One region of the Synechococcus sp. CS-197 genome, then DNA from elsewhere that is predicted to be linked to it. Evidence: predicted binding sites of a transcription regulator. Region 1 holds the regulator's gene; the other holds the start of a gene.
The links. Region 1 encodes HrcA, which represses chaperone genes, less so after heat shock. Its sites were predicted from a motif close to TTAGCACTCNNNNNNNNNGAGTGCTAA; they were not measured.
Positions count from the first base shown of each region.

Region 1 (15,545 bases):
GGCCGTTGGCGCCGATGGCTTGTCCATGCCCCTGATTCTTCTCACCAGCTTCATCACAACACTGGCCGTTCTGGCCGCGTGGCCTGTGACCTTCAAGCCGAAGCTGTTCTTTTTCCTGATGCTGGCCATGGACGGGGGGCAGATTGCTGTCTTCGCTGTTCAGGACATGCTCCTCTTCTTTCTGGCCTGGGAACTCGAACTGTTGCCTGTGTATTTGCTGCTGGCCATTTGGGGAGGAAAAAAGCGGCAATATGCAGCGACCAAATTCATCCTTTACACCGCAGGAAGCTCTCTATTCATCCTTCTGGCGGCGCTGGCCATGGGCTTCATGGGCGGAGGAACGCCCAATTTCGAATACGCCGTACTGGCCCAGAAAGGGTTCAGCACCAGTTTTCAACTTCTTTGTTACGCAGGCCTACTGATCGCTTTTGGGGTCAAGCTACCGATCGTGCCGCTGCACACCTGGCTTCCTGATGCCCATGGTGAGGCCACAGCTCCTGTGCACATGCTGCTGGCAGGGATCCTTCTGAAAATGGGGGGGTATGCACTGATGCGTTTCAACGCCGAGATGTTGCCAGACGCGCATGCGCAGTTCGCACCGCTGCTTGTGGTTCTGGGTGTGGTCAACATCATTTACGCAGCACTCACCTCCTTCGCCCAACGCAATCTCAAACGCAAGATCGCCTACAGCTCAATCAGTCATATGGGATTTGTGTTGATCGGCATCGGCAGCTTCAGTGCGCTGGGCACGAGCGGAGCCATGCTCCAGATGATCAGCCACGGGCTAATCGGAGCCAGCCTCTTCTTTCTTGTGGGCGCCACCTATGACCGCACCCACACGCTTCAGCTCGATGAGATGGGCGGAGTGGGACAGAAGATGCGCATCATGTTTGCCCTCTGGACCGTGTGCTCTCTGGCGTCCCTGGCTTTGCCAGGAATGAGTGGCTTTGTCAGTGAACTGATGGTCTTCACCGGATTTGCCACCGACGAGGCTTATACCCTCACGTTCCGGATTGTGATTGACGGTTTAGCGGCGGTTGGTGTGATCCTGACTCCGATCTATCTGCTGTCGATGCTGCGAGAAATCTTCTTCGGCAAGGAAAATGTTCAGCTGGCCTCGAACACCAATTTGGTGGATGCCGAGCCCCGCGAGGTTTACATCATCGGCTGTTTGCTGGTGCCGATTATCGGCATCGGCCTCTACCCACGCCTGATGACCGACAGTTACCGCACGGCAATCGAGGCGCTGGTGGATCGTGATGTTGCGGCAATGGAAACCATCAGCCGTCCCACCGCACCGCTGATCCGAAACCCAAGCCTCGCACCTGCTCTGCTTCAGGCACCAAAGCTTCCCTAGGACTGGCCCATCCCTTCCAGGATCGGTACTTTTCCAGGAGATGGTGATCACGGGTGGCAGAAGCCGGGCTGAATCCAAGTGCTGATTCCGGCGCCAGGCTTGCCATTCGTCTGCTCCAGGATGCAGCGCAACGCGGCGATTTAGACCCCTGGGATGTGGATGTGATCGCCGTGGTCGATGGATTCCTCGACCAGCTCAAGCAAAGGATCGAGGTTCCGAAGCGCGTCGCGGCGGAGATCAACAACAGGGGAGGCAGCTACGAACGCGATCTGGCCGACAGCAGCGAAGCCTTTCTGGCCGCATCGGTTTTGGTCAGCCTCAAGGCTGAAGTGCTTGAGGCCCAAACATTCCCACCGGAACCAGTGCTGGAGGAGGCCTTCGACGCTGACTTCGCTGATCAGGGATGGCTGGATCCAAGCTTCGACCTCCCCAGACGTCCTGAAAAACATCTTCTGCGCCGTCCGGTGGCGCCGCCGCCCCTACGCCGACCGGTCACCCTCGGAGAGCTGATTGAACAGCTGGAGTCGATTGCTGAACAGCTGGAGTCGGATGAGCTGGACATGCGTCGACGCCAACGACAGAAACGATTCTCCAATCGCGAAGCGATCGCCCAGGTCGCAGCCCTGGCCCATCGCGAAAAGCTTCCGGAAACCACCGCCGCACTTGGTGTGTTCCTCAACAAGTGGGAACAGGCTCTGCAGTGGGTCAACTTCGAGAGCCTCGTTGAGCGCTGGGGCGACGCTGCTGCGCCGGATCTCGACACCGATCGTGTCGGTGTGTTCTGGGCCCTCCTGTTCCTCTCATCACAGGGTCAAGTGGAGTTGGAGCAGGTCGGGACTTTGCATGGACCGATTCAGCTCAGACGGCTTCTGGAGCCTGGCGCCATGGCACAACTCCCCCTGACCAGCCTTGACGTGCCAGATGTCGTGCCGGCCAAAGCAGCGATAGCCGCCTAAGCCCCCACTTATGGTGGCTTTTCGAATCAAAAGCTGTGTAACGCCGATGAAGGCGATGATCCTGGCCGCGGGCAGAGGAACAAGGGTCCAGCCGATCACCCACGTGATCCCCAAACCCATGATTCCGATCCTGCAAAAGCCGGTGATGGAGTTCCTGCTCGAACTTCTCAAGGAGCATGGGTTCAAGGAGGTGATGGTGAATGTGTCTCACCTCGCTGAAGAAATCGAGAATTACTTCCGCGATGGTCAGCGATTCGGCGTAGAGATCGCTTACAGCTTCGAGGGAAGAATCGAAGATGGCGAGTTGATTGGTGATGCCCTCGGCTCAGCGGGTGGGCTGAAAAAAATCCAGGATTTTCAGAGATTTTTCGACGACACCTTTGTGGTGCTTTGCGGTGATGCGCTCATCGACCTTGATCTCACCGAGGCCGTGCGCCGCCATCGAGAAAAGGGTGCCATGGCCAGCCTGATCACCAAAAGGGTCCCTAAAGATCAGGTGAGCAGCTACGGCGTTGTTGTCAGTGATCAAGAAGGCCAGATCAAAGCCTTCCAAGAGAAGCCAACGATTGAGGAAGCCCTCAGCGACACGATCAATACCGGTATCTACCTCTTCGAACCCGAGATCTTCGATCACATTCCATCAGGTCAATCATTTGATATCGGCTCCGACCTCTTCCCGAAGCTGGTGGAACTCGGAGCTCCCTTCTACGCCCTGCCCATGGATTTTGAATGGGTCGATATTGGCAAGGTTCCCGACTACTGGCAGGCCATCCGCAGCGTGCTGCAGGGCGAAGTCCGGCAGGTGGGCATCCCTGGCAAGCAAGTACGTCCCGGTGTGTATGCCGGCCTGAACGTGGCGGCCAACTGGGATCGCATCAATGTGCAGGGGCCGGTTTATGTGGGCGGAATGACCCGAATCGAAGACGGAGCCACCTTGATCGGTCCCTCGATGATTGGCCCCAGCTGCCACATCTGCGAAGGGGCCACGATCGACAACTCCATCATTTTTGACTACTCGAGAATCGGTGCCGGCGTGCAGCTGGTGGAGAAACTGGTGTTCGGTCGCTACTGCGTTGGCCGCAACGGCGACCATTTCGACCTTCAGGAAGCAGCGCTCGACTGGCTGATCACCGATGCCCGTCGCCAAGATCTTGTGGAGCCCTCCCCCCAGCAAAAGGCCATGGCCGAGCTGCTCGGCACCGACCTCACTGCACCGGCAAGCTGACACCGGCACGGTCCAACACCTCAGGAATGCGCTGTTCCGCTTTCACAGCCATCAGATGCACCCCCTGGGCGATTCCTGTGAACTGACGCACCTGCTCAGCAGCAATCGCGATGCCTTCAGCCATTGGGTCCTTGGCCTGATCCAAACGGTCAATCAGATGGTCGGGGATGCATGCACCCGGCACCATGCGATTGATGAACCGGGCATTGCGGGCTGACTTGAGCAAAAACACCCCTGCGAGCACTGGCAGTTCGAGGGGATCGGCAAGGTCTCTGCAGAACCTTTCCAGCGCATGCGGATCCATCACCATCTGCGTTTGCACGAATCGAGCACCGGCCTCACGCTTGCGCGCGAGGCGACGTGACAGACCGGACCAACTCGCGCAGTGGGGATCAGCGGCAGTTCCGGCGAACAGATTGGTTGGACCGTCAACCAGCCTGTCTTTGACAGGATCCTCCCCTCGATTGAACGCGCTCACCTGCTGCAGAAGCCGAACCGACTCCAGCTCGTGGACCGAGCGAACAGACGCTTGATCACCGGCGCGTACTGGATCTCCGGTGAGGCAAAGCACATTGCGGATCCCCAGGGCATGGGCGCCAAGCAGGTCGGCTTGAAGTGCGATGCGGTTGCGATCGCGTCCAGCCATCTGCAGAACGGGCTCCAAGCCGTGATCGAGCAGTAAACGACACACAGCGAGACTGCACATGCGCATCACCGCCCGGCTGCCATCGGTGACATTGATGGCTTGAACACGGCCGCGCAGGCATTCCGCCATCGCGATGGTGTGGGCGGGATCGCCTCCTCTCGGTGGCATGACCTCAGCAGTGATCGTGATGGACCCAGCCTCAAGGCTGCGCTGCAGCGCGGAACTCAAACGACGGAACGCTTCTGAGGGCCACTATGGAAGATCACGTTCTGCGGCGATGCCTAAGATGGTGGCTAGGTTGATCCAGTCGGTCAGTATGACCAAGGCCGAGGGAGCAGACGCAATGAATGTTTCCCTCTCCGCTAGGGAGCTTGAAATCATCGAACTGGTCTCAGAGGGACTGACCAATCAGGAGATTGCCGAGCGACTCACCATCAGCAAGCGCACCGTTGATAATCATGTGAGCAACGTGTTCACAAAAACCGGATCCAAGAATCGCGTTGCCCTCCTCAACTGGGCGATGGATCACGGCAAAATTTGCCGGGATGGCTTCAACTGCTGCTCGCTTCCGGAAGCATCCGACGACGCGTCCTAACCGCCAACGGCAACGGAACGGGAAGGTCGAGCATCGAGCAGTGCGTTAGAGAAAGGTCGAAGAGATCGGCATAAGCAATGCAGGCCTCACGATCGAGACCGATGAATCGCAAAATCCCCTCATGGTCATAGAGGCCGTGCACGGCACCTTCACGTTTCCTGAGAGAAATCTAAAGGAAAACCAAAGAAGCCTTCAAGGGTGTTTGGACTCATTCACCGGTGCTCAAGCCGTAGCTGGATCTCAGCTCATCAGGCCATGCCGCCATGGGAGTGGCAGCGAGGGCCGCATTGCTCCAGCGGCCATCACCCGTTATTTCCTGGCCACACCACGAAGGCACATCAAGAGAGGCCCCTTCACGAGCCAACTCCACCTCAGCGAGCACAAGAGGGGCGTTGTCCCCCTCGAAGCAATCCACAACCCAGTCACCACCGGGCAGCGCGAGGGAATAGCGGGTCTTGATCAGGCGATGAGGTGCCAGATCCCAGAGCGCCTCTGCATCGGTGGTGGGCAGGGGATATTCAAATTCATGGCGTGCAAGTCCCGACGTGGGCGCCTTGAGGGTGAGCCAGGCCTGACCATCGGCGCGCAAGCGCATCCGCACGGTGACACCATCCTTGGACACCGCCAGATAGCCCTGCCTGAGCGGCTGAGGAGCACCTGCCAAGGCACGCCAGCCCGAACCGGTCACCAAGAAACGTCGTTCGATCTCGAGAGGCATCGGGGTTTCAGTTCGGCGAAGGCATGCTGTCGACCAAACTGCCCGCCCAATGCAGTTTGCGCGACAAGGTGCGGTAGTACGAAGGGTTCTGCTCCAGCTGCACCATGAGGGCGTGATGGGGAGCCCGTTGAATCACACAGCATTCCCCAGGTGCCATCACTTCCCCCGCGGCACCATCCTTCCAGAGCTTCACCTGGCGATGGGAATCCCCGAGAGGCCAGATCACCAGACGCGAGCGAGGGGGAAGCACAATCGGTCGACTCGACAAGCTCATCGGACAGATGGCACTGACGATGATTGCGTCAATCCCGGGGTGAAGAATGGGTCCTCCAGCCGCCATGGCGTAGCCGGTGGAACCAGTGGGTGTGGACAGGATCAACCCATCACCCCTCACCTGATCCACCACCTCTCCATCAATCTCCAGTTCCAACGTGCATGTTGGGGCAAGATCCTCGCGATAAGGGCGGAGATAGATGTCGTTGAGAGCCCAGTGCCGTTCCTCCACAGACGTCGCCCCCGAGGGAAGGCCTGAAACGGGACAGGCCAGATCATCGCCTCTGTTGACCACGGCCTGAAGCATCATGCGTCGCTCCATGGCGAAATGATCCTCAAGAATCCGCGTCCAGAGCGTGTCACTGCGCAGCAGGCCAGGCTCATGGGTCAGAAATCCCAGATGGCCACCCACGTTGAAGCAGAGGATGGGGACATCCAGCACGGCCAGGTGCCGAGCGGCTCCAAGCACGGTGCCATCGCCACCGAGAACAACCGCCAAATCAGGCAGCTCAGGCTCAGATGCCAGAAGACCGGGAAAGGGATCCGCCGTGAGCCCACTCATTGCGATCGCAACAGACACACCCAGCAACTCCAACTGGGAAGCACACGCTTTTGCCTCCTTCAGAGCGAGCGGACTGTCAGCCCTATAGATCAGCCAAACCCGTTGCAGCTGCATGGTGGGGGCGCTGCCCTACCAGCGCAGAAGGTTGAAGCGTTCCATGTCCACTGTGACGCGATTGCGATAAAGCGACAAAAGAATCGCCAAACCAACAGCAGCCTCCGCCGCAGCCACGGTGATCACAAAAACCGAGAACACCTGTCCTCGAATCAACTGTCCATCCACGTAGGACGAGAACGCCATGAGATTGATGTTCACGGCGTTGAGCATCAACTCGATGCTCATGAGCACCCGAACAGCGTTACGACTGTTGATCAGCCCCCAAACTCCTGTGCAGAACAAAACTGCCGCAACAAGAAGGTAAGCCTCGAGGGGAACGGAACCGGAAAGCAGCTCAGAAGCCATGGGTGAGAGGGGAAGAGAAGATCAGGCGGGTGGCTGGTCCACCAGCAGAGGAGTGCGTGCTTTTTCGATCAAGCCTTGATCCACAGCTTCACCAGTGCCTGGGTCCACTGCCTGCACATCCCGCCGCGCCAACACGATGGCCCCAATCATGGCCATCAGAAGCAGCACGGATGCCAGCTCGAAGGGAAGCAGGTAGTCGGTGAAAAGGTGCTCACCGATGCGAATCGTCGCCCCTTCGCCGATGGGCTCTGGCCCCTGAGCCCAAGGCGTGGTGAGCACCACGCGGGTCAGGAGAACGAACAAGCCCGCACAAACCCCACCGGAGAGCAGACGACGGACTGCAATCCCAGGAATCGGAGCCAGATCCTCACGCTTGTTGACCAGCATGATCGCGAACAGGATCAGAACATTGACAGCACCGACATAGACCAGGACCTGGGCGGCTGCCACAAAGCTGGCATTCAGCAGCAAATAAAGGCCAGCGACCGCGAGAAAAACGCCACCCAGGAGGAAGGCCGAGTACACGATGTTGCTGAGGAGCACAACACCAAGGGCTCCCAGAACGATGACAGCGCTGAGAACAAGAAAGCTGATCAGCTGCGTTGACGCTGCGATCGTCATTCAGCGCTCCCCTTGCTGGTGTTGGTTGATGTCGCCGATTCTCCCTCATTGCCTGCTGAGCCACCAGCGTTCTGCTTCAGAGAGGACAGAACCTGGTCGGGACGTTGACCTGCCCGCGGACGCGATGGATCCACGCCATGGGGCTGCACTTCACCGGCCGGAAGATACGCCAATTCCCTGAGGGGTTGGACGGCGGGGTCGGTGGTCACACTGGTTGGGAGCCGCCCGAGGGCCACGTTGTCGAAGTTGAGGCTGTGGCGGTCGAAAGCAGCCAGCTCATACTCCTCCGTCATCGACAGGCAATTGGTGGGGCAGTACTCCACACAGTTGCCACAGAAAATGCAGACCCCGAAGTCGATGGAGTAGTTCCGCAACTCCTTCTTCTTGGTCTCCTTGTTCATCACCCAGTCCACCACTGGGAGGTTGATGGGACAAACCCGCACGCAGACTTCACAAGCGATGCACTTGTCGAACTCGTAGTGAATCCTTCCGCGGTAGCGCTCTGACGGAATCAGCTTCTCGTAGGGGTACTGCACCGTCACGGGACGGCGCTTCATGTGATCGAAGGTGACAGCCAGGCCTTGGGTGAGATTGCGCGCTGCGTCAACAGCGTCGCGGGTGTAGTCACCAACCTGTTTGAGGAAACCGAACATTGGCTGAGGTCAGGTAAGAAGCGGTCTGACGAGAGAAAACCAGAGCGTCATGATGACGTCACCCGGATGAAAGTGTCGTGTTCACCCACCGAACGCTACGGGGAATGCGAGCTTGAGAGCCGCCGTGACCAGCAGATTGACCAAGGCCAGCGGAAGCAGAAATTTCCAACCGAGGTCCAAGAGCTGGTCAATGCGCACCCGGGGCGTGGTCCAGCGCAGCAGGATGGCGATGAACACCAGCAGGTAAGCCTTCAGCACGGTCATCACGATGCCTGTCGCGCCTGTGATCACCTGAACGAGCGGCGCGTCAACAGACTGGCCAAGCCAACCAGCGAGCCATTCCACGGGCACTGGGAAGCCCCAGCCACCGAGATACAGAACGGAGACCAGAAGGGCGGATAACACCAGGTTGATGTAGCTGCCCAAATAGAAGAGGGCGAATTTCATGCCCGCGTATTCGGTCTGGTAACCGGCGACCAGTTCCTCTTCCGCTTCGGGGAGGTCGAAAGGAAGACGTTCGCATTCAGCCAGGGCACAGATCCAGAAGATCAGGAAACCCACCGGTTGGCGCCAGATGTTCCAGCTCAGGATTCCAGCGCCTGTCTGCTGGCTGACAATGTCGACGGTGCTGAGTGAATTGCTCATCATCACCACCGCGAGAACAGCGAGGGCAAGCGGAATCTCGTAGCTGATCGACTGGGCGGCAGCCCTGAGTCCACCGAGCAGGGAGTACTTGTTGTTGGAGGCATACCCACTCATCAGCAGCCCGATGGGCTGAACGCTGCTGAGGGAGATCCAGAGGAAGATCCCAACCCCCACATTGCTGATCAGAAGATTCTGTCCAAAGGGAACGATCAGCCAGGACAGGATCACCGGCACCACGACGAGCACAGGGCCAAGCGTGAACAGCAGCCCATCAGCCCTTGCCGGAATGATGTCCTCTTTGACCAGAAGCTTGAGGCCATCGGCAAGGGGCTGAAGAACACCGAGAGCTCCGGCATATTCCGGTCCAATGCGCTGCTGAACAGCAGCGGAGATCTTGCGTTCCAACCAGACCGTGACCAGCGCACCAACCACTGCTGCCACAAGCACCAGAAGCATGGGCAGCGGCAGCCAGATCAACCGGGCCGCCTGATCAGAGAGACCGAAGCCCTCCAGGGTCTGACTGAAGCTCTGTTCGAGATCCAGACCGGGACTCACCAGAGCCGGTGCATTGGTGGCAAAGAAAGTCACCATGAACTGAGGATTGATGTGTGCAACTTAGGTGCTTGCGGAGGGAAGCCGGTCTTCCAGCGGGCTCCACTGACGCATCGAACAGCCCGTGTAGATCTGAGAGGGCCGGAAAATGCGGTTGGCGCCCAGTTGCTCCCGCCAGTGGGCAAGCCATCCCGCCACCCTGGCGATGGCGAACACGGGCGTGAACAGATCCCTTGGAATGCCGAGCTTGCGGTACACCAAGCCCGAGTAGAAGTCCACATTGGGGAAAATCCCTTTCGGCCCGAGGCGACGCTCGGCAGCGGCCTCCAGAGCACGGGCCACGTCGTACATCTCGTCGTGGCCGAAGCGGGCAAACAGCTCTTCGGCCAGTGCCTGAAGAATCACAGCACGGGGGTCTTTCACCCGGTACTCCCGATGGCCGAAACCCATCACTTTGCGTTTGCTTGCGATGGCCGCATCGAGGTAATCGGCGGCACGATCGGCTGTCCCGATCTCATCCAACATGGCGAGCACATCTTCATTGGCTCCTCCATGCAGGGGACCGGCCAGGGTTCCCACAGCGGAAGCGACCACGGCGTAAGGATCGGTCAACGTGCTGGCTGTCACCCTCGCGCTGAACGTGCTGGCATTCAGGCTGTGTTCCGCATGCAGGATCAGACAGCGATCAAAGATTCTCGACGCCAGAGGGTCAGGCTCACGCTCCATGAGCATGTAAAGGAAATTGGCCGAATAGGCCAGGTCATCACGGGGTTGAATCGGATCCTGTCCTTTGCGGATCAACTGAAACGCCGCAACCATGGTGGGGATCTTGGCGATCAACCTCACGACGGCGTCGTAGATGTACTGGGGATCATCGATGGCGCGCCGGGAGTAAAACAACCCGAGCGAGGCCGCACTCGACTGCAGAGCATCCATCGGATGACCATCCGATGGAAAACACTTCATCATGTCGCGAACGCGGAAGCTCACCCGTCGGTGCATCTGCACCTCCTGCTCGAAATCTCTCAGCTGCTGTGGATTGGGGAGTTCACCCCAGATCAGTAGGTAGGTGGTTTCCAGGAAACTGCAGTGGGACGCGAGCACATCAACGGGATAGCCGCGATAGGACAGCAATCCCTTCTGCCCGTCGATATCGCAGATTGACGACTGGGTTGCAGGAACCCCTTCCAACCCAGGGCGGAACACCAAACCGGTGCGCTCATGACGGATTTCTCCCCCCTCGGTTGGACTCACCAATCGCCTTCAACTCAGAGGCAACTTAATCGGAGCACGGGATCAGGAGTCGAGGCTTGAGCAGCGCCTGCAGCTCAGCATGTCCGAAAGGATCGTCAAGAAGCGCATCCCAACGGAGATGGCAAAAGCCTGCTTTGCGCAATCGCAGGCTGCCAGGTGCCGCTCCGATCAGTGCAGCGGCGAGCGCGCTGAGATCGGGTTCATGGCCGACCAGAAGGCATCGGCCGTGGAGTGATCGCAGCAAAGGCCTGGGATCGCGTCCAGGGGCGAGGGTCGACTCGATCCTTGCCTGCGAAGCCAAACCCGCCTGTACGGCCAGATCGGCGGTTTCTGCGGCACGCCTGTAAGGACTGCAGAGAATTTGGTCGGCTCGATAACCCAAAGCCCGAAGGCGGTTGGCGACCGCCAAGGTGCGCTGCACTCCGCGCAGCGTCAGGGGGCGATCCGGATGGTCCTGCCCATGGTCCCGTTCAGCAGCAATGCCATGACGGAACAGGAAGAGATCAACCGAATCGGAGGCGGGCATGCAGACGCAGGCTGCTCGACTCACCACTCTGACTTGATGCTGAGTCTGGTGCTGCAGCCAGCGTGAGGCTCTGCACCGCAGGACTCAGCGCTCGTCCACCCAGGCCCTGAAGCAGAATCCAGGGTCGCCACTGCGCAAGGCCATCCCGACTTGGATCGGCGGACAGGGCGAGCTGCTGCGTGATCGGTGCCTTGACCAGGCTGCGCAACTCCTGCAGATGCTGCTTCAGAGCGCTTGGATCGCTGCCACTGCGACGTTGACGCAGTCCCTCCAGGGTTTGCCCCCACCAGTTGAAGCCAGAACCATGCTCTAACGCCACAGCAAGATCAGCCGTCAGCGACTCCTCACCATGGCGTCGTTGACGCACCAGCCGTGTCCAAACCTGAAGCGATTGGCCATCGGCATCCAGGGTGGATCCCACGAGGCCGCCTTGCTCGAGCTGGCGGCTCACCGCATCCGGCGATGGTGCATCCGCACGGCTGCCCAGAAGCCAACCCGCCTCACCCTCTTGGAAGAGCAGCGGGCCGGAATCGAGAGCAGCCACAGCCGCTGCCCCTTCTGCCGTGCTGGACTCCAGCGCTCGCCGCAACGCTGGAGCAATCCACTGCGCCAAAGGATTCTGGCTGTCGGGATTGATCAATGCCTGGGGCGCCGACAACAGGGCCAGCGCGTGAGCGTCCCCCCCGGCACCGGCAAGGAGAGCCTCAGCATCAGAGCGTTCATCGGCCGCAGGTATCACCTCGTCTCGAAAACGAACCAGCGCCTTCAGGTCGAGATCCGTGCCCTGGGTTGCGAGGCCAGCGACCAAACCGGTGAGATCACCACGGTTGGCGATCACGGCGGGGACGCCAAGCCAACGCTGCATGGCAGCTGGACTGGCTGTGAGAAACGCCACCCCAGAACCGAGAGATCTCAAATCATTGGCAAGACCTTCATCGCCTTGGAGCTGCAAACTCTCCAACTGCGACACATCGAGGGCCTGCTCCAGTACCCCACGACCTGAAGCCAGGAGCAGAAGGTCATCATCGATCAGTGCCGTGGCGATCGGCTGGGGGTCGCGCCCCAACAAGGCACCTCGACCACTAATCACACCCATGCCCCGATAGCGGGTGATCTGCAAATCAGTCCCGGCCAGGCTGCGGGTCTGCCAGAACCGCTGCAGAAAACGTCTCGCCCCGTCGTCGTCCTGACTGGACAGAGCCAGAACCCACCCCAAAGCGCCCGGATCACCGGCGTTGGCGGTGCTGTCATCCAACACGGCCAAACTCACCTGCGGGCCGATCCAGTCCCGCAGTTCGTCGTTGAAATTCAGGCCTGCCAGAGCGAAAGCGCCATCACGGAGCTGGCGGGTGCTTTCACTCACGGCCTCGCGTTGACGCACCGGGGCAACAGCTCGGGCATAGGCCGGGATGCGCGACGGATCCACCAGCCAATTGAAGGTGAGTTCAGCATCGCGGGGCATGAATCGCGCCGCTCGGGTGAGCTCCAACGGGCGATCCACAATCCGTAGCGGGCTCTGTCTGGCCATTGCCCACCACACCCCGAGGGCCAGGGTGAGGAGCACCATGGCCGATGCGACCAGAGCGAGCAGGAACGAACGCCCCTTCATGAACAAGCGGTGAAGGACATCATGGTCATCTTCATGCATCCAGGATGCATGGCCAGCCCAGAGCCAGACTGATGCCATGAACCAACGCACGCCTCAACCCCTGACCGCCGCGGAGCTGGCGGCCTGGCTGAAGAAGGAGCCTGCGTTGACCCTGGTCGATGTTCGTGAACACAGAGAACTGACAATCGCTGCCTTTCCCTACCCAGTGGAGCATCTGCCGTTAAGTGAGGCGGCGCAATGGATGGATGCCATCGACCAGCGGCTGCCCGCATCCCAAGCCGTGGTTGTGCTTTGCCATGCAGGGGTGCGCAGCTGGAACTTCGGATGCTGGCTGCTGGAACGCAATCCCGCGCAGGAGGTTTGGAATCTCGAGGGTGGCATTGATGCCTGGAGCCTGGCCGTGGATTCCTCCGTGCCGCGCTACTGAACGCCATTCCTGCCTGAACCAACCGTCGGCTTCGTGACGGTCACGCTCGAATCCAAGGAATCATTCGTACGATCGCTCCATCTCGTTAGCTGCTGTGGAGCTCCTGCCCCGACGCCAACAGGAAGTGCTGCAGGCCACGGTCCATCACTACGTGGACACGATTGAACCGGTAGGCAGCAAAACCCTCGTTCAGCGTTTCGGGCTTCAGGCGAGCTCAGCCACGGTGCGTTCGGCGATGGGAGCTCTGGAGCAAAAAGGCCTGCTGGTGCAGCCCCATCCATCCGCCGGTCGAATTCCCAGTCCAAGGGGGTACCGCCACTACGTGGACTGCTTGCTGCCCAAGCCTGGAGCCGCAGTTCACCACCTTGAGCAGGAACTCACCCAACTGAGCTTGCGCTGGGCTGCACTCGATGATCTCCTGCAGCAGCTGACACGGCGCTTAACCGATTTCACAGGGTTGATGAGCCTGATCACCCTGCCGCAACCGTCAGAGCAACGGCTGCACGCGATTCGCCTGGTCCCCACGGATGAAAGGCTTTTGGTGATGCTGGTGGCTGATTCCAGCCAAACCCATCACCTCAATCTGCGTTTGCCTCACGGCAGTGTCCATCAGGTGGCGGCCCTTGAGCGCTGGACCGATGATCAACTGCATCAGTCCGGACAGATCAGCTGGGAGTCGTTACCGCAGCAGCTGCAAACCTGTGGACAGGCACTGAGGGAAGCCCTTCACAACGAAGAAGGTCGATTCATCAGCCCAAGTGATCAGAGCGCTCACGTTCATGGCGTGTCCAGACTGGTGGCACAACCGGAGTTCAGCGACAGCACCAAGGTGGCCCCGCTCCTCGATCTGATGGATTGCAACCCCGCCGCCTTCATCCCCAGCGGTCCCGGTCATGATGACTGGGTTTGGATCGGCGGGGAGCATCCCCATACGGCTCTGAGCGACTGTTCTGTGATCCAATCGAGTTATCGGGATGGACAAGGAGGTGTGGGGCAAGTGGCTCTTGTGGGCCCAATGCGCATGGCTTACGCCACGGCACGTGCTGCCGTTCAATGTGTTGCGAAACACCTCAATCATCTTCTGAGCTGAGTGACAAGCCCCAGGCCATCTCGCCATCTCCCTCGGGCCCTGATGTGGTCTGCAGGAATCACAATGCTGGCCTTGGGGCTTTGGGCTGGAACAACCTTCCACGCCAAACGCTCGACCTTGATTGCTCCTAAAGGAGACAACGTTGATCCAAGCAGAAAGAACGCGGTCGCGACATCAAACATCAACTCACTGCTGAACGAGCAACCAAAGCCCTACATTTTCGCTCAGTCACTCCCACTAACAGGCCCTGCTGCACACCTGGGCAAGAGCTACAGCAGGGGGATCGATGCCGCGCTTCGCGAGATCAATCAGGCTGGTGGAATCAACGGACGCCCTGTAAAAATCTGGCGCTTGGATGATGGCTATGAACCCAATTTGACCATCACCAATACAGCACTGTTCACGAAGCAACCTGAGGTGCTGGGTCTTTTCGGGTACGTGGGGACTCCCACAACCAAAGCCATCCTCAACGCAGCGAGCAAGGCCAAGCTTCCCATCATCGCGCCGATGACAGGGGCTAGCGCACTACGACAGCCGCAACAGGGCAATCTTGTGCACTACCGCTCCAGTTACGCCCAAGAAGCCAATCGCATTGTCAACCACCTCATCAACGACGGATATGTGCGCATCGCCATCGCCTACCAGAACGACGCCTACGGGAAGGACGTCCTGGCCAGCCTGAGATCAGCCTTACGACGCCATGGGCTCAAACCAGCGAGCACGGTTCCGCTACCGAGAAACTCCACCCGTGTCAGTGCAGCGGCACTCAGCCTCGACCGAAGCAATCCAGACGCGCTCGTGGTGATTTCCACCAGTCAAACCATGAGCGCCGTCGTTTCCAACCTGCATCGCATGGGCAGCCATCCCCAGCTGATGACCATTTCCTTCATCGGAACGAAAGCACTGTTCGACGACCTTCCCCAGAGTGCGTCCTACGGAATCGGCGTCACCCAAGTGGTTCCTTTCCCTTGGGATCGTCGCCAACCCGATGTGAAGCGCTACCAAAAAACATTACAAGCACAAAGTGACCAGCCTGATTTTGATTTCGTCAGCCTTGAGGGCTTCCTCGCGGCTGAATGGCTGATCAACGCACTAAAAAATTTAGGTCCACAGCCCACCAGATCAGCTCTGATGAAGGAACTTAAACGCACATCACCGGTTCAAAACAGGCGAGGAAGTCAGAACGTGGATCTCGTGTTTCTCGGCAGCGGCCCTTGGCAACCTTAAAACCCTCCTGATAACTCCTAAGTCAACGTCCAGGTCACCAGCGAAACCCCAACCAGAATTGAAAGTGAGAGCGAAGGCCAGATCTGCTCTAAAAACAACTCTCTACGCAACAACAGCCGACGGAGATCAGGGTCTTGTGCATTAGCA
Region 1 is NZ_JAHLZC010000008.1:39,211-54,755, forward strand. It holds gene KQ296_RS01960 (NAD(P)H-quinone oxidoreductase subunit 4) at 1-1,357, shown strand, start outside; gene KQ296_RS01965 (segregation/condensation protein A) at 1,411-2,313, shown strand; gene KQ296_RS01970 (NDP-sugar synthase) at 2,360-3,538, shown strand; gene KQ296_RS01975 (methylenetetrahydrofolate reductase) at 3,519-4,412, opposite strand; gene KQ296_RS01980 (helix-turn-helix transcriptional regulator) at 4,501-4,779, shown strand; gene KQ296_RS01985 (CYTH domain-containing protein) at 4,988-5,497, opposite strand; gene KQ296_RS01990 (NAD(+) kinase) at 5,505-6,446, opposite strand; gene nuoK (NADH-quinone oxidoreductase subunit NuoK) at 6,462-6,794, opposite strand; gene KQ296_RS02000 (NADH-quinone oxidoreductase subunit J) at 6,816-7,415, opposite strand; gene ndhI (NAD(P)H-quinone oxidoreductase subunit I) at 7,412-8,068, opposite strand; gene nuoH (NADH-quinone oxidoreductase subunit NuoH) at 8,150-9,268, opposite strand; gene KQ296_RS02015 (citrate synthase) at 9,329-10,519, opposite strand; gene sixA (phosphohistidine phosphatase SixA) at 10,545-11,045, opposite strand; gene KQ296_RS02025 (DUF3352 domain-containing protein) at 11,023-12,654, opposite strand; gene KQ296_RS02030 (rhodanese-like domain-containing protein) at 12,731-13,081, shown strand; gene hrcA (heat-inducible transcriptional repressor HrcA) at 13,176-14,171, shown strand; gene KQ296_RS02040 (ABC transporter substrate-binding protein) at 14,235-15,398, shown strand; gene KQ296_RS02045 (hypothetical protein) at 15,416-15,545, opposite strand, start outside.

Region 2 (15,545 bases), on a different contig from region 1:
GAGCGCGTGCTCAGCGGCCGCGATCGTGTTGCCTTCCGGCGAGTTCACCACCAGCACGCCGCGCTGGGTCGCCGCGGGAACATCGACGTTGTCAACACCCACACCAGCCCGGCCGATGATGCGCAGGCGATCAGCCGCAGCGATCACATCCGCCGTCACCTGAGTGCCTGAGCGGATCATCAAAGCGTCGTAGTCACCGATGATGGACTTCAGCTCCTCGGCCGAAAGGCCCGTGCGCTGATCCACCTGAGCCACCTGCCCGAGGATGTCGATCCCCGCCTGATCAATGGGGTCTGAAACGAGAACTTTGGTCATCCAGCGGCAGGAGAAAGCCGCCATCCACTTTAGAGATTGATCCGATCGCTCCTGAGCCCTGATCGAGAAGGCTGCGCCGCAGCCCCTCTGATTCAGCGGCACACCATGGAGAATGTGCCCTCGCGCCGAGTCTGTCCATGCCCGTCTGTGTCCTGGTGCTCAGCGAACGCGACGCCGCTGAGAACCTCGTGGCCTCCTTGCGGGAGGCAGGCACCCATCTGCTGCGAGTGGCGCTCGTGGCTCCCGACGATGAACCTGCTTCCTCCGGTGAGCTAACAGCTGAGCGCATCGACGAGGTCGACCTTTTGAATCCAAGCCTGACCAGAACGAAGCGTCAGCGCTCTATGTCGCGGTGGCTGATGCCCTTCGGTTTCCTGGCCGGAGCCACCTTTACCCAGATCACAACGCTCGACACCTTTGCCCGCTTCGGAACGCTCGGCGAAATGGTGCTTGGAGGATTGCTGGGTCTTGGATCCGGTCTGATGGGCAGCTATGCAGCAGCCGCCAGCGTTCCCTCTGATAACGAAGACGGCGTGCGGATTTTGCGCAACCGTCACAAGGAAAACGCCTGGTTACTCCTGCTCGAGACCCGACCCGGGGTGGAGCTTCCCTGGACACTCGTTCAAAAGGTGCGTCCCCAGCAGGTTGTGCGGCTGAGCGACGTATGACACTGCCAAGAGATGCGCTCCTCGCTGGCTCCTGCCATCGGGCGGTGATGGCTCGGCTCCTCGATCAGGCCGAAGAGGTGCTGCGCACCTGGCAACCCAGCTGGAGTCCCTTTCTCACTGGCCCTGAACTGGAGGAGGCCGGAAAGCTCGAGGCCCTCGCGGAGTTGCGAATGGTGCGCGATGGAGGCCGGGAAGGCGCCGAACGCTGCCGGCTTCAACTGAGCCGCCGCGATCAGGAGGCTGACGCGGAATCAGCCCCGCTCTGCGGTCTTCGCCTGGAAGGCAACTTTCTTTTTGACCGCGCTGAACCCGATGACATGCGTCAGGCGCTGATGCAACTCGATGTGAGCGCAGATTCCATCGGTGATCTCTGGCTGCGCGGTGACCGGGGAGCGCAAGCCGTCTGCACCCCGGAGGCCGGAGAGCAGCTCAACGGACTGACTGGACAGGTTCGCGATGTACCGCTTCTGCTGGAAACGGTTCCTCTCGATGCTCTGCAATGGCCTGCCAGGCGCACGCCGCGGCTCCTGCGCAGCGTGGAGGCGTCCTGCCGGCTTGATGCCATTGCCTCAGCGGGCTTCGGTTTGTCCCGTTCCAAGGTGACGCGGGAGATCAAGGAAGGACGCCTCAGACTGAATTGGGGAGCGATCCGCCAGGCCAGTCGAGACGTCAAGGTGGGCGATCAACTGCAACTCCAGGACCGCGGAAGCGTGGAGGTGCTGAGCCTGACGCTCACCAAGCGTGAGCGATGGCGAGTCGAAATGATGCGCCGGTGAGCTGCTAACTTCGACTTCACCCGGTGGACATCGATCCAACCGATCACCGCAGATTCTCTGAAGGGTGACAATGCGGGCGATTAGCTCAGAGGTAGAGCACTACCTTGACACGGTAGGAGTCACTGGTTCGATTCCAGTATCGCCCATTTCCCTTGATGGGACAGGAGTTTCTTGATGCCTCTGTCCATCGTTGTCGGGCTCGGCCGATCGGGTTTGGGCGCGGCCCGGTTGCTCCAGGCTCAAGGGCACGACGTGGTGGTGCTCGAACGGGGTGATACCCCGGCGTTGCAAGACACAGCGCATGCCCTGCGCCAGCAGAACATCACCATCGAGCTGGGGCGCCCCCTCGAGCTTGACAGCTTCACCGCCTGGCTCGACCAGGCCTCAGAGGTGGTCATCAGTCCTGGAATTGCCTGGGATCACCCCACACTCAATGCCCTGCGCGCCCAGGGCCTGCGCGTCCGCGGTGAAATGTCAGTGGCCTGGGATGCCCTCTCTGGCATTCCCTGGATCGGCATCACCGGCACCAACGGCAAAACCACAGTCACCCATCTTCTCCAACACGTGCTGGCCCATGCCGGCCTTGAAGCGCCCATGGCGGGCAACGTTGGTCATTCCGCAGCCGAACTGGCCCTTGAAGTCCTGCAAGGAACCAGACCCAAGCCCGACTGGGTTGTGATGGAGATGAGCAGCTATCAGATCGAAGCCGCAGGGGAGGTGTCGCCGCGCATCGGAATCTGGACAACCCTCACACCGGATCACCTCGAAAGGCACGGAACCCTCGCGGCGTACCGCGCCATCAAACGGGGCCTGCTGGAGCGCGCAGAGACTCCCGTTTTGAATGCGGATGACGCCGACATCCGCCAACACTGCGGTGCTTGGTCACGGCCAGGCCTTCGCTGGGTGTCCGGCGCCGATGATGGCCCCGACAAGGACTCAATCCACAGGATCAGCGTGAATGCTCAGGGCTGGGTCAGCCAGGGAGAGCGGCCACTGTTCCCGGCCGACGCCTTACCCCTGCCCGGCGATCACAACCGTCAGAACATGCTTTTAGCGACCGCTGCTGCGCTGGAAGCGAGTGTCTCAGCGTCCAGTATCGAGGCGGCACTGCGCTGCTTCACCGGGGTCCCGCACAGGCTTGAACCCCTTGGGTCGGTTGGGGGCATTCCCGTGTTCAACGACAGCAAGGCCACGAATTACGACGCTGCCGCCGTGGGTTTGCGCTCCGTGCAGGCGCCTGTGGTTCTCCTCGCCGGCGGTCAGACCAAGCAGGGCGATGCAGATCCATGGCTGGAGCTTCTCCAGTCCCAGGTGTGCGGCGTGGTTCTGTTTGGAGCAGGCGCCGGGGAGCTCGCCGATCTGATCGAGACCGCTGGCTTCTCAGGTCCGGTGATGCATCACGCCGACCTGAACGCGGCCGTGCCGCAAGCCCTGAGCCTTGCCAAGGACTTTGAGGCCGGCAGCGTGCTGCTGTCACCGGCTTGTGCCAGTTTCGACCAGTACCCCAACTTCGAGGCCAGAGGCGATCATTTCCGGCGGTTAATCAATGCGGTGAAAGATCTCTAGGCTGCGGAAAACACTGCGAAATCCGTGGCCTACTGGTTGATGAAAAGTGAGCCCGATGTGTACGGGATTGACCATCTCCAACAGGAGCACACCACCCTTTGGGATGGAATTCGCAATTACCAGGCCCGCAATTTCATGCGGTCAATGGCCATTGGCGATCAGGCTTTTTTTTATCACTCCAACTGCAAACCCCCCGGCATCATTGGCCTCATGGAGGTCAGCGAAACGGGTCTTGTTGATCCCACCCAGTTTGATCCTTCCTCTAAGTACCACGATCCAGCCTCAAAGCCGGAAGCACCCCGCTGGGACTGCGTCAAACTCACCTACAAGGGCCGGTTTGGAAGCCTCTTAAGCCTTGACGATCTGCGCCAGGCCTACCAACCCGAACAACTGGCCGTGGTGAAGCGTGGCAATCGTCTCTCGATCCTCCCTGTGGACGAGGCCATTGCCCACGATCTGTTGAAGCGACTTGGCCCTCTCCAGTGACCCTCAGCAGGTGTCCAGCGCGGAACGCCTGCCGCTGACCACCCTGATTCCGAGAGCCTGGATCGGGTTCGGCAAAGCCCCATGGCAATGCGTCGGGCTGACCGCACTGACCCTGATTGCCTTAACCGGTCTTGGCGTCCTCGCTCGCGACCTCCAGGAGAGCGGGCACAGCGGCCTCCGACTCGCGGGGAACGCCCTGCTGCTGTTGACAATCCCTGCGACCCTTGGACCGTTGGTGTCGCTGCTGCGCTTGGCCGATCAACTTCTGCCCGTGGGTTCTGGTTCCGACGCCGACACAAGTCCAGGCAAGGGGCGCCCCCTGCGCTGGCTGTTGCGCCAAACCACAGCGCTTGTTCTGCTCGAGGGGGTGGTGTTCATCGGTGCCTTGAATGTGATCCGCATCCTCAGCGGGCTGATCGCATCCCACAGCGGGGTTCTCTCCACAGCAGTTCTACTCTTGGGACTGCTAGCGCTGGCGGCCTGGTCCCTCAGCCAGATACTGGCTCTCCCCTTACTGGTGCACTACGGCCATCGCCCTCTGGCCGCGATGGAGCACAGCCGCAAAATTGTTCAAGCCAACCGCATCAAGGTGCTCGCCCTGTTGGGACTTCTGTTGGGGGTCAACCTGATCGGCCTGATGGGCGCCTGCCTGGGCCTTCTGCTGAGCATTCCATTCTCGGCCTTGCTCCTGATGGCCAGCTGCCGGACTCAAACCCCCTGGGACAGGGATTCACGCCGGAACATGCTTCCCACATAAAGACGGGTGATCTCGCGGGAATCAACACCGTTCTGAATCAGAAATCCCGCGATTGCAGCCTGCACAAGACGGTATTGATCCCAGTTGGGGCAACGCTCAATGAACCCCACCATGGCCTGCTGGAGAGGCTGGGAGACCTCCGTCTGAAAGCTCACAGAACCGGATTCCTCCAGAGCAGCACACGCAGGTCCAGCTTGGCTCGTCGTTTCAACCGTTTGATCAACCAGGTGCATGCAATCCCTTCCAATGGCTACCAGTTCTCCACATCAACAACGCTGCGTCAAGGCAGCACTTTTTGGGCAATCCCAACAACTCTCCCAATGAGATTTCAGTGGCAGACAGCCTTCACAGCCGGGGATTTGCCTCATGGAACGACAGGCCAGCCGCAAGCAGCTTCGTCAACCTCCCCACGCGCAATCACTGCCCTTTTCCACAGAGCGAGGCCAGAAGCCCGATACCGGCGCCAGGCCTGTGGAAAACAGTGGCACAAGCGCGGAAAAGCCTCGGGAAAAATCAGTGCATCGCGATTGATCAGTTCAGCTGATCAGTGGAGAAGTCCCAAAGCGTTCTCATGGCAGCGGCCACGGCTGCGGCCGCTGGGGCCGGCCAAAACACCTCCACACCTCGCTCGCAGCCGTCCTCCGGCCTCAGAATCATCTGCAGGGACCAACCCTCACGATCTCCCTCAAGAGATCCCCACCATGGAATGCGTTCCAGCTCGAGGGTGATCAGCTCCTCGTCCATCAGCTGCCCGCGCAGGGCCGCATGGTGGTCGACCAAATCCTGAATTAACGAGGCCAACGCGCCGGCCTCGGATTCGGTGAGCTCAACGGCCCAGGTCTCCCCACCAATCAGTGCGCCATAGGGATGGCGTTGAGGATCCCTGGCCAGTCTCCAGCCGGGACCCTCCTGCTGAATCATCCCGGCAGGAGATCGGGCTGATCCTGCTCATCGCTGAGCTCCACGATGGCTCGCTGCACAGGCTTCACGCTGGATTCCTCCAGCAAGCCGTCGAAATCATCAAAGCGACGCTGCTTGGCACGAAACGCAATGCGCACCGTTGTCAGATAGCGATTGCTCGACTGACGGATCAGACTTTCTCCTCGCTTGGCAAGGTCCTGATGGTCGACTCCGGCCGTGAGCATGCCCAGTTCCAAGGAATTCAGCATCTTAAGTGAACAGGTCGCTGTGGAAGGGAATGTGCATCGGATAACAGCGTTGTGGACGGCCCGGCACGCGCAGCACGATCTGACGCCCCAGCCCCATCGCCACCAGCGGGCGACGCAGGTGGCTGAGCAAGGCACTCACCTCCTCGAGATGACCGGCATCCACACACTCCACGCGGATGGTTCCCCAGCTCCTCGACATCCGGCAGTCCCGAAGGGGTTCCAGCTCCGCCTCGATCTCAGGGTCCTCCCGGTAAAAGGAAAACACCAGTCGCCGTAACCGATCCATGACTGATCCCCGTAGTCTCAACCTTCCTCCAACGTGCCCATGGGGATGACGAAGCCCCGCGCTGGCGAACAAAACCTTCATCTTTCCCGACGCGGGACCCTGGCGATTGATCTGGGAAGCACCAACACCGTGGTGGCCTTTCAGGCCTGCGACGCGATGGGAATCGAGCTGATTGACCTGGCGCCGATCAGTCGCGAAGCAGGCGAGGTCCCCTCGATGCTCTGGCTGGATGATCAAGACACAGACGGGCTTCTGGTGGGCCGCCAGGTGCTGGAGAGCGGCCTGGGCGACCGTGATGCTCCCCAGCTCCACCGAGACTTCAAGCGCTGGATCGGCCTTCCCGTTCCCTCCGAGTGGCGTCAGCGGCTCAGTCCTGATCAGGCTGGAGCGCGCTTGCTCCAGGAAATCTGGAAGCGGATTCCCCAAGATCTCACCATCGAACGCCTCGTGCTCACCGCGCCGGTGGAAACGGACGCGTCCTACCGCCAGTGGCTGCTGAACGCCTGTGCGCCGCTGCAGATTCCTGAAATCGCGATGGTGGATGAGCCCACGGCCGCAGCCCTTGGGGCGGGGTTACCGGCAGGAGCGAAATTGCTGGTTGTGGACCTCGGCGGCGGCACACTCGATCTGTCACTCGTGGCCCTGGAGGGAGGCGAAGGCCGCGCCGCACCTCTGGCGCAGCTGCTGCGCTTCCAGAGCCGAAACCTCAGCAAAAGTCGTCAAACCCTCCGTCAGGCGCGCGTGCTCGGAAAAGCAGGGATCGCGCTGGGGGGTCGAGATCTCGACCGCTGGATCCTCGACGCACTCCAACCGCCAGGCCTTCCTTGCGAAGGCGATGGATTCACCGCCTGTCTCGCTGCAGCCGAACGACTCAAATGCCGACTTTCAAACACCGACATCAACGATGAGGAGGAACTGACGGAACTGGCCAGCAGTCCCGCCATGGCGACTCCCGCCACGTTGCAGATGAACCGCAAACGCTTCACCCAGATCCTGGAGGAACGGGGACTGTTCCTGCTCCTGGAGGAGCTTCTCAATCAGACCTTGCGGTCTGCCGCCGTTCAAGGCTGTCGCCGCAGCGACCTCAGCGCCGTTGTGATCGTTGGTGGAGGCGCCCATCTCCCCCAGTTGCGCGCGTGGCTCACCCGCTTCATGAGCCCGGTTCCTCTCTGCACCCCACCTCCGATGGAAGCCGTCGCCCGCGGAGCCCTCAGCCTCACACCGGGAGTTCGGATTCTCGATCTTCTGCAACGGGGAATTGCCTTGCGCTGCTGGGACCGTCGCAGCAACCGACATCACTGGCACCCTCTCTTCGTTGCAGGACAACCCTGGCCATCAAGCCAGCCCTTTGAGCTGGTGCTGAGTGCCAGTGCCGTGGATCAAACCACCCTTGAATTCGTCCTGGGCGAGCCAGAGCTGGAGGCACGCCACGAGGTGAGACTTGTCGATGGACTTCCGCAGGTGATCGAACGCACATCCGATGCAGCAGCTGTGAAGGAGCGTCCCGGTCCTTCGTTCACCCTGATGCTCAATCCCCCGGCTCAGCCTGGAGAGGATTGCCTGAAACTGCACTTTGTGCTCGATGAGCATGCCGAGCTGATCATGGAGGGGGAAGACCTTCGCAACGGCAGGCGCCTCGAAAGAGTCAGCCTCGGCACCGTGCGGTAACCGGTCCGTCCACAACGGGATGTCCGGCGTCGCAGGAGTCCATAGAAAGGGATTCCTTTCAAGTGTGTCTTGGCGCTTCGACGCCCTCTCCCCCGCTTTTGGCTGATCGCCACGCTGGGTGGCGTTCTGGCGCTTTGCGGAACCGCCTACTGGTGGGAGCAGCAGCTGCCCAAACGCCTCGAAAACGCTGCTGCGGCTGGCGACCTGGATGCATGCCTGCGCTATGGAGAGCAGCTGGCCGCCCTGCGTTGGCTAGGGACAGAAGCGCCCCTCGAGCAAGCGTTCTGCAGACGCCGCCAAGCGCAGCTCACCTGGGAAGCCGGAAACACAGGCAAAGCACTGGAACTGCAGACCCAGCTTGTGAATTCTGCAGTCGGCAGCCAAGCGGAGCAGACCAGTGATCGCCAGCGGCTGAAAGAGTGGCGTTCTCAGGTCCGCGAGAAGGCACTGGCCCAGTTCCGAGCTGGAAACCTCGACGCAGCCTTGGCCACCTTGTCCCCCCTCGAGACAAGGGGGCAGCGCACGGGGAGCCAACTCAGCGACAGTTTGAAAGAAACCTGGAACCGCAATCGCGTCGATCATGAGCGCCTGCAGGAGCGGGTCCAGCGTCAGCAATGGTGGGAAGCCTTGAGTGTGCTGAATCAACTCGACCATCCCTGGTGGCAGCGCCATGCCCTGCCGCTGCGACGTCAGATCGAAACCGCCATCAAGAACCTTCGCGATCAGCAAAGCCACACCAGTCACGGTGATCTCCCTGATCACAGCGTGGATCTGGAACGCCTGAACGAGGCCGTTGAACAGCGCATTGGCGAAGGCATGGATCCTTGGAGCGCTTTCGTTGCCGGTTGCTCCGATCTCGGCGGTGTGCTGGTGGAGGAGGGGCCTGAAAGCCTCTGCAAGGCGAAGAAGCCGTGAGACAATTCGCCCATTGACTCGTGACTTCATGCAGCCTGGTGACAAGGTCGTCGTCGCCTCATCAGTGGTGGTCTACAACCATCCCGAACATCGGGGCACATCCTTCGATCTCCAGGGCAGTGAGGGAGAGGTGGTCACCGTGCTGACGGAATGGAAAGGGCGCCCGATCAGCCCAACGCTTCCGGTGATCGTGGCCTTTGGTCGCTACAAGGCCCATTTCCGCAGTGATGAACTTCAGGTTGCGTCCTGAGTTCTGCGCAGAAACACCCCTTCTTCACCATCCACGTCCATCAGACGCAGTTCGATCGTTTCACAGCGACGCGTCGGAACGGTGCGCCCACAGAAATCAGGCTGAATCGGCAGTTCGCGATGTCCGCGATCCACCATCACCAACAGCAGAACCCTGCGGGGACGTCCCCAGGCCTGAATCGCCTCAAGCGCCGCTCTCACCGTACGACCGGTGAAAATCACGTCATCCACAAGCACCACATCCCGCCCTTCCACACCCACAGGAAGGTCGGTGCCTGTCACCGGTCGCATGGCCACGCGCTCGAGATCGTCCCTGTGAAAGGTGGGATCCAAGGTTCCTCTGGCCACCGGCCGACCAGCTTGTTCTTCCAGAGCACGCGCCAAAACCGCAGCCAGCTGGACACCCCGCGTCGGGATGCCGAGCAAGACGAGATCATCAAGCCCACCAACGCTCTCAAGCACTTGAGAGGCCAGGCGCATCAACGTTCTTCTCAGTTCGTCGGACGAAAGAATCTCGATCCGTTCATCATGGCCGCCCGTCCCCATGGATCCAGTGAGCAGGGCGCTGAGTTTATGCGTTTGAGCCGGCGGGGCGTCCGCGAAAGCTGACCGTTCAGCGGCGGACGATTCACTGATGGAGGGATCCGGAGGTAACTTGTGAATCTGGAGAAGTCCTTAAGAAGGGAGACACGCTGAGTGAACGCGGTTGATCGCCAAGCTGGACATCCCAAACAGAGGTCGTCGGTGGCACCTGTGGTGCTCGCGATCCTGGATGGATGGGGCGACCGTGAAGGCAGCGATTTCAACGCCATCCGATCGGCCGAGACCCCGGTGATGGATGCCTTGAGGCACGCCTATCCGAACACCTTGATCCAGGCCAGCGGCTCCCATGTGGGACTCCCTGACGGGCAGATGGGGAATTCGGAGGTCGGCCACCTCACGATTGGCGCAGGACGCATCATTCGCCAAGAGCTGGTGCGCATTGGTGACACGGTGCGCGCCAACCAACTCGCAGCAGTGCCCGCGCTCAGCAAGCTGGCTGCGCGCCTGCGCGAGAGCGGCCGAACGCTCCATCTCCTCGGGCTCTGCTCCGATGGCGGCGTGCATAGCCACGTCGATCACATCTGCGGTCTACTGCGCTGGGCTGCTGAAGAAGGGATCGAATCCGTGGCCATTCACGCGATCACCGATGGGCGGGACACACCCACCCAGAGTGCACCGCGCTACGTGCACACCATCGAAGACACCATCCAGTCCTGCGGTGTGGGCGAGATCGCCAGCCTGTGCGGCCGCTACTGGGCCATGGACCGCGACCAGCGCTGGGAACGCACCGCACGCGCTTACGCGCTGCTGACAGATCCTGCCCATCCCTGCAGCAACAACGACGCTTCAGCCGTTCTCGAAGCGAGCTACGCCGCGGGAACCACCGATGAATTTCTGGAGCCCACGCGCCTGAGCAGCAGCCATCTTCAAGACGGTGACGCCCTGCTCATGTTCAATTTCCGTCCCGACCGCGCGCGTCAGATCATTCAGAGCCTCACCCTGGATGCATTCGAGGGTTTTGAGCGTCCGCACCATCCCAAATTGGATGTTGTCACCTTCACGCAATACGAAAGCGGACTGCCCGTGGAGGTGGCCTTCCCTCCCGAATCCCTCGACAACCTCCTCGGCCAGGTGGTGGCTGCTGAAGGATTGAAGCAATACCGCACAGCGGAAACCGAGAAATATCCTCATGTGACCTATTTCATGAACGGCGGCATCGAGCAGCCCCTCGATGGAGAAGACCGGCATCTGGTGCCCTCTCCCCGGGTGGCCACCTATGACCAGGCCCCGGCCATGGCCGCCGACACGCTCACCGACAGCTGCATCGCCGCCATCGAACAGGGGATTTATTCCCTTGTCGTGATCAATTACGCCAATCCGGACATGGTGGGGCACACGGGAGTGATGCAAGCCGCCACCGAAGCGATCCAAACCGTGGACCAGTGCATCGGTCGCCTGCTCGATGCCGTCGGACGCATGGGCGGCACCTTGATGATCACTGCCGACCATGGCAACGCTGAGTGCATGCGCGGTGCCGATGGTGAGGCCTGGACGGCACACACCACCAATCCCGTGCCTGTGATTCTTGTCGAGGGTGAGAGGCGCAAACTGGTGGGCATGGGCAATGCGCTGCGCTTGCGCGACGAAGGTGGTCTTGCGGACATCGCCCCAACACTGCTGCAGCTGCTGGGCCTCGACAAACCTGCAGCCATGACCGGTCAAAGCTTGATTGAAGCTATTGACACGCCAGCGCCGTCCAGCGCCAAGTTGCCCCAGCCAGTCTGACCCGACCCGCCATAGGATCAGATGATGATGACTACCGTTCTCTCCTGGATCTGGATCGGCAGCGGCCTGCTGCTCATTCTGTTTGTCCTCCTCCACAGCCCAAAGGGCGATGGCATGGGAGGTCTTGCCGCCAGTGGCAGTTCAACGTTCACCAGCTCCAGCAGCGCTGAGGCAACCCTGAACCGCATCACCTGGACCACGTTGGCGGTGTTTCTCACGCTTGCGATCATCCTCAGCGCTGGCTGGCTGAAGTAATCAATCGCCTGGGTTGCCCTGCTTGGCGTTAGCCGACTCTTTGAAGGTGGACATTCCACTTTCAAGGGTTCGCTGTGAGCGGTTGATCGCCTTGATGATGAAGAACAGGGCCCAACCCACGATCAGAGAGTTGAGGATCACATCGAAGATTTTTCCAATTGCCAAGTCCCCGCCGTAGTAAGGGATAACAAGGTTTTGCCAGTTCCCTCCCCGCACCAAAGGGTTGAGGAGAGGCATCAACAGATCCTTACTGATGGCATTCACAATCTGCTGGAACTGGGTGCCAACCACCACAGCGATCGCCAAGTTGAGGGCATTGCCCTTTTGAAAAAAGAATTCGGTGAATTCACGCAACCAACGACGCAGAAACATCACGAACCGAGCACACCCGGCCATTAAAGCTTGCAGGCCGACACGAAAAGACCCCCGCCGTAGCAGGGGTCTTGATGTTGAACAGGATTGATTGCGCTTGACGCGACTGATTGGTGTCGATCAGTAGTCGAAGTCGCCGCCTCCCATGCCGCCACCGGCCGGTGCTGCTTCCTTCTTCTCAGGAAGATCCGCCACGATGCACTCGGTGGTGAGCACCATGCCGGCAATGGATGCCGCGTTCTGCAGACCGGAACGGGTCACCTTGGCGGGATCGACGATGCCGGCAGCGAGCATGTCGACATAGTCGCCATTGGCAGCGTTGTAGCCCTCGTTGAAGGACTTGGCCTTCACGTTCTCGGCCACAACAGCACCGTTGACTCCGGCGTTCTCTGCGATGCGCATCAGAGGAGCGGTCAGAGCCGCGGCCACGATGTTGGCACCGATCAGTTCCTCACCGCTGAGCGTGGAGGCAGCCCACTGCTCAAGGGCGGGGGCCAGATGAGCCAGGGTGGTGCCGCCACCGGGGACGATGCCCTCCTCAACCGCAGCCTTGGTGGCATTGATGGCGTCCTCGAGACGAAGCTTCTTGTCCTTCATCTCGGTTTCGGTGGCTGCACCCACCTTCACCACAGCGACACCGCCGGCCAGCTTGGCCAGACGCTCCTGCAGTTTCTCTTTGTCATAGGTGGACTCGGTTTCGTCCATCTGCTTCTTGATCTGCTCGCAGCGCGCCTGCACAGCCACCTCATTGCCCTCGGCAACGATCGTGGTGGTGTCCTTGTTGATCGTCACGCGGCGGGCAGTGCCCAGCATTTCGATCTTGGCGTTTTCGAGCTTGAGGCCGGCGTCCTCAGTGATCAGCTGACCGTTGGTCAGCACAGCCATGTCTTCGAGCATGGCCTTACGGCGATCGCCGAAGCCAGGGGCCTTCACGGCCGCCACGTTCAGCACACCGCGCAGACGGTTCACCACCAGGGTTGCCAGAGCTTCTTTCTCGATGTCCTCAGCAATGATCAGCAGAGGCTTGCCGGTGCGGGCAATCTGCTCCAGCACAGGAACGAGATCCTGCACCAGGCCGATTTTCTTGTCGGTGAGCAGGATGTAGGGCTCATCCAGCACCGCTTCCATCCGCTCGGTGTCGGTGGCGAAGTAAGGGGAGATGTAGCCCTTGTCGAAACGCATGCCTTCGGTGACCTCCAGTTCGGTGGTCATCGACTTGCCCTCTTCCAGGGAGATCACGCCTTCCTTGCCGACCTTGTCCATGGCGTCGGCGATCATCCGACCCACTTCCTCGTCGTTGCCGGCGGAGATGGTTCCCACCTGAGCGATGGCGTTGCTGTCGCTGATCGGGTTGGCCTTGTCCTTGATTTCAGCAACAAGGAAATCAGAAGCCTTGTCGATGCCCTTCTTGAGGGTGATGGCATTGGCGCCAGCAGCCACGTTGCGCAGACCCGCCTTCACCATGGCGTGGGCCAGAACAGTGGCGGTCGTGGTGCCGTCACCGGCGGCATCGTTGGTTTTGGAAGCAGCCTGACGAATCAGGGCAACACCCGTGTTCTCAATGTGATCCTCGAGCTCGATCTCTTTGGCGATGGTGACACCGTCATTGATGATCTGCGGGGCGCCGAACTTCTTTTCCAGCACCACGTTGCGACCCTTGGGGCCGAGGGTGACGGCAACGGATTCCGCAAGGATGTCGATGCCTTTCTCAAGAGCGCGGCGGGCGTTCTCGTTGTAAATGATGCGCTTAGCCATGGGAGGCGATGGTTCGTAGGGACTAGAAGATGGTCAGCCGAAGCTGTGCTGTCTCAGTTGACGACAGCCAGGATGTCCTTCTCGGACAGGAGCACGTACTCGTCACTGCCGAGCTTGATATCGGTTCCGGCGTACTTGCTGTAGAGAACCTTGTCGCCTACGCCGACTTCAGGAGCCTGACGGGAGCCGTCTTCGTTGGCTTTGCCGGGGCCGACCTGAACCACCTCACCCACCTGGGGCTTTTCCTTGGCGGTATCGGGAAGAAGGATGCCGCCAGCGGTCTTTTCCTCGGATTCGGAAACCTTGACGAACACGCGATCGCCGAGGGGCTTGACGGTGGAGACGCTGAGAGAAACAGCTGCCATGGGGACTTGCAGGAGCAGGGACAGGGCGCCGAAGCGCGACAGCGACCCGAGCTGGCACTCAAGGTCACCGACTGCCAACCTATGTGCGCTCATCACCCATCGACCATGGATTCGGCGTGCGGGTGACCGAACCCTTTGGCCCCGCTCAAGGCGGTGGTATCGTTGCGCCGCTCGAGAAGGGTGCGCACGTCGCGTCCCTCACACACCTCCTTTCCTATGGCCGCTGCTGCTCCCGCCTCCGCCGGTACCAAGGGCGTTGTTCGCCAAGTTATTGGCCCGGTTCTGGACGTGGAATTTCCAGCCGGCAAGCTGCCCAAGATTCTCAATGCGCTCCGGATCGAGGGAACTAACACGGCGGGACAGCCGGTAGCCCTCACCGCAGAAGTGCAGCAGCTGCTGGGTGACCATCGCGTCCGTGCCGTGGCCATGAGTGGCACCGACGGCCTCGTCCGCGGCATGGAAGCGCTCGATACAGGCGCTCCGATCAGCGTTCCCGTGGGTGAAGCAACCCTCGGCCGAATCTTCAACGTTCTCGGCGAGCCCGTCGATGAACAGGGCCCTGTGAACGCTTCGGCAACGGCACCCATTCACCGTTCAGCCCCCAAACTCACCGAACTGGAAACCAAGCCCAAGGTTTTCGAAACCGGTATCAAGGTGATCGACCTTCTCGCCCCCTATCGCCAGGGCGGAAAAGTCGGCCTCTTCGGAGGTGCCGGTGTGGGCAAAACCGTTCTGATTCAGGAACTCATCAACAACATCGCCAAGGAGCACGGTGGCGTGTCCGTGTTCGGTGGCGTGGGTGAGCGCACCCGCGAAGGCAACGACCTCTACGAGGAGTTCAAGGATTCCGGCGTGATCAATGCCGAAGACCTCTCCAAGTCGAAGGTGGCCCTTTGCTACGGCCAGATGAATGAGCCCCCCGGCGCCCGCATGCGCGTGGGTCTCTCCGCTCTCACCATGGCTGAGCACTTCCGTGATGTGAACAAGCAGGACGTTCTCCTGTTCGTCGACAACATCTTCCGCTTCGTGCAGGCCGGCTCTGAGGTTTCCGCTCTCCTGGGCCGCATGCCGTCCGCAGTGGGTTATCAGCCCACCCTGGGCACCGACGTGGGTGAGCTTCAGGAGCGCATCACGTCCACCCTGGAAGGGTCCATCACTTCCATTCAGGCCGTTTACGTTCCCGCTGACGACCTCACAGACCCGGCTCCTGCGACCACCTTTGCTCACCTCGACGCCACCACCGTGCTGAGCCGCGGCCTGGCCTCCAAGGGCATTTATCCCGCTGTGGATCCCCTGGACTCCACCAGCACCATGCTCCAGCCCGCCGTTGTGGGTGAGGAGCACTACAAAACAGCGCGTGCCGTGCAGTCCACACTGCAGCGCTACAAGGAGCTTCAAGACATCATCGCCATTCTTGGTCTTGATGAACTTTCTGAAGATGACCGACGCACCGTGGATCGCGCCCGCAAGATCGAGAAATTCCTCTCCCAGCCCTTCTTCGTGGCTGAGATCTTCACCGGAATGCCAGGTGTGTACGTGAAGCTGGAAGAAACCATCGCCGGATTCAACCAGATCCTCGCTGGTGAGCTCGACCACCTCCCCGAACAGGCCTTCT
Region 2 is NZ_JAHLZC010000017.1:84,292-99,836, reverse strand. It holds gene serA (phosphoglycerate dehydrogenase) at 1-315, opposite strand, end outside; gene KQ296_RS07470 (hypothetical protein) at 453-983, shown strand; gene KQ296_RS07465 (photosystem II S4 domain protein) at 980-1,759, shown strand; tRNA gene KQ296_RS07460 (tRNA-Val) at 1,834-1,905, shown strand; gene murD (UDP-N-acetylmuramoyl-L-alanine--D-glutamate ligase) at 1,934-3,325, shown strand; gene KQ296_RS07450 (EVE domain-containing protein) at 3,365-3,811, shown strand; gene KQ296_RS07445 (hypothetical protein) at 3,795-4,568, shown strand; gene KQ296_RS07440 (DUF2811 domain-containing protein) at 4,520-4,801, opposite strand; gene KQ296_RS07435 (DUF1818 family protein) at 5,100-5,489, opposite strand; gene KQ296_RS07430 (DNA-directed RNA polymerase subunit omega) at 5,486-5,713, opposite strand; gene KQ296_RS07425 (hypothetical protein) at 5,739-6,023, opposite strand; gene KQ296_RS07420 (Hsp70 family protein) at 6,063-7,691, shown strand; gene KQ296_RS07415 (hypothetical protein) at 7,761-8,606, shown strand; gene KQ296_RS07410 (ferredoxin-thioredoxin reductase variable chain) at 8,635-8,856, shown strand; gene pyrR (bifunctional pyr operon transcriptional regulator/uracil phosphoribosyltransferase PyrR) at 8,841-9,401, opposite strand; gene gpmI (2,3-bisphosphoglycerate-independent phosphoglycerate mutase) at 9,552-11,183, shown strand; gene secG (preprotein translocase subunit SecG) at 11,208-11,438, shown strand; gene KQ296_RS07390 (MscL family protein) at 11,439-11,810, opposite strand; gene groL (chaperonin GroEL) at 11,931-13,565, opposite strand; gene groES (co-chaperone GroES) at 13,619-13,930, opposite strand; gene atpD (F0F1 ATP synthase subunit beta) at 14,147-15,545, shown strand, end outside.
Region 2: the regulator HrcA is predicted to act here: its motif matches at 13,982-14,008, upstream of groES (co-chaperone GroES).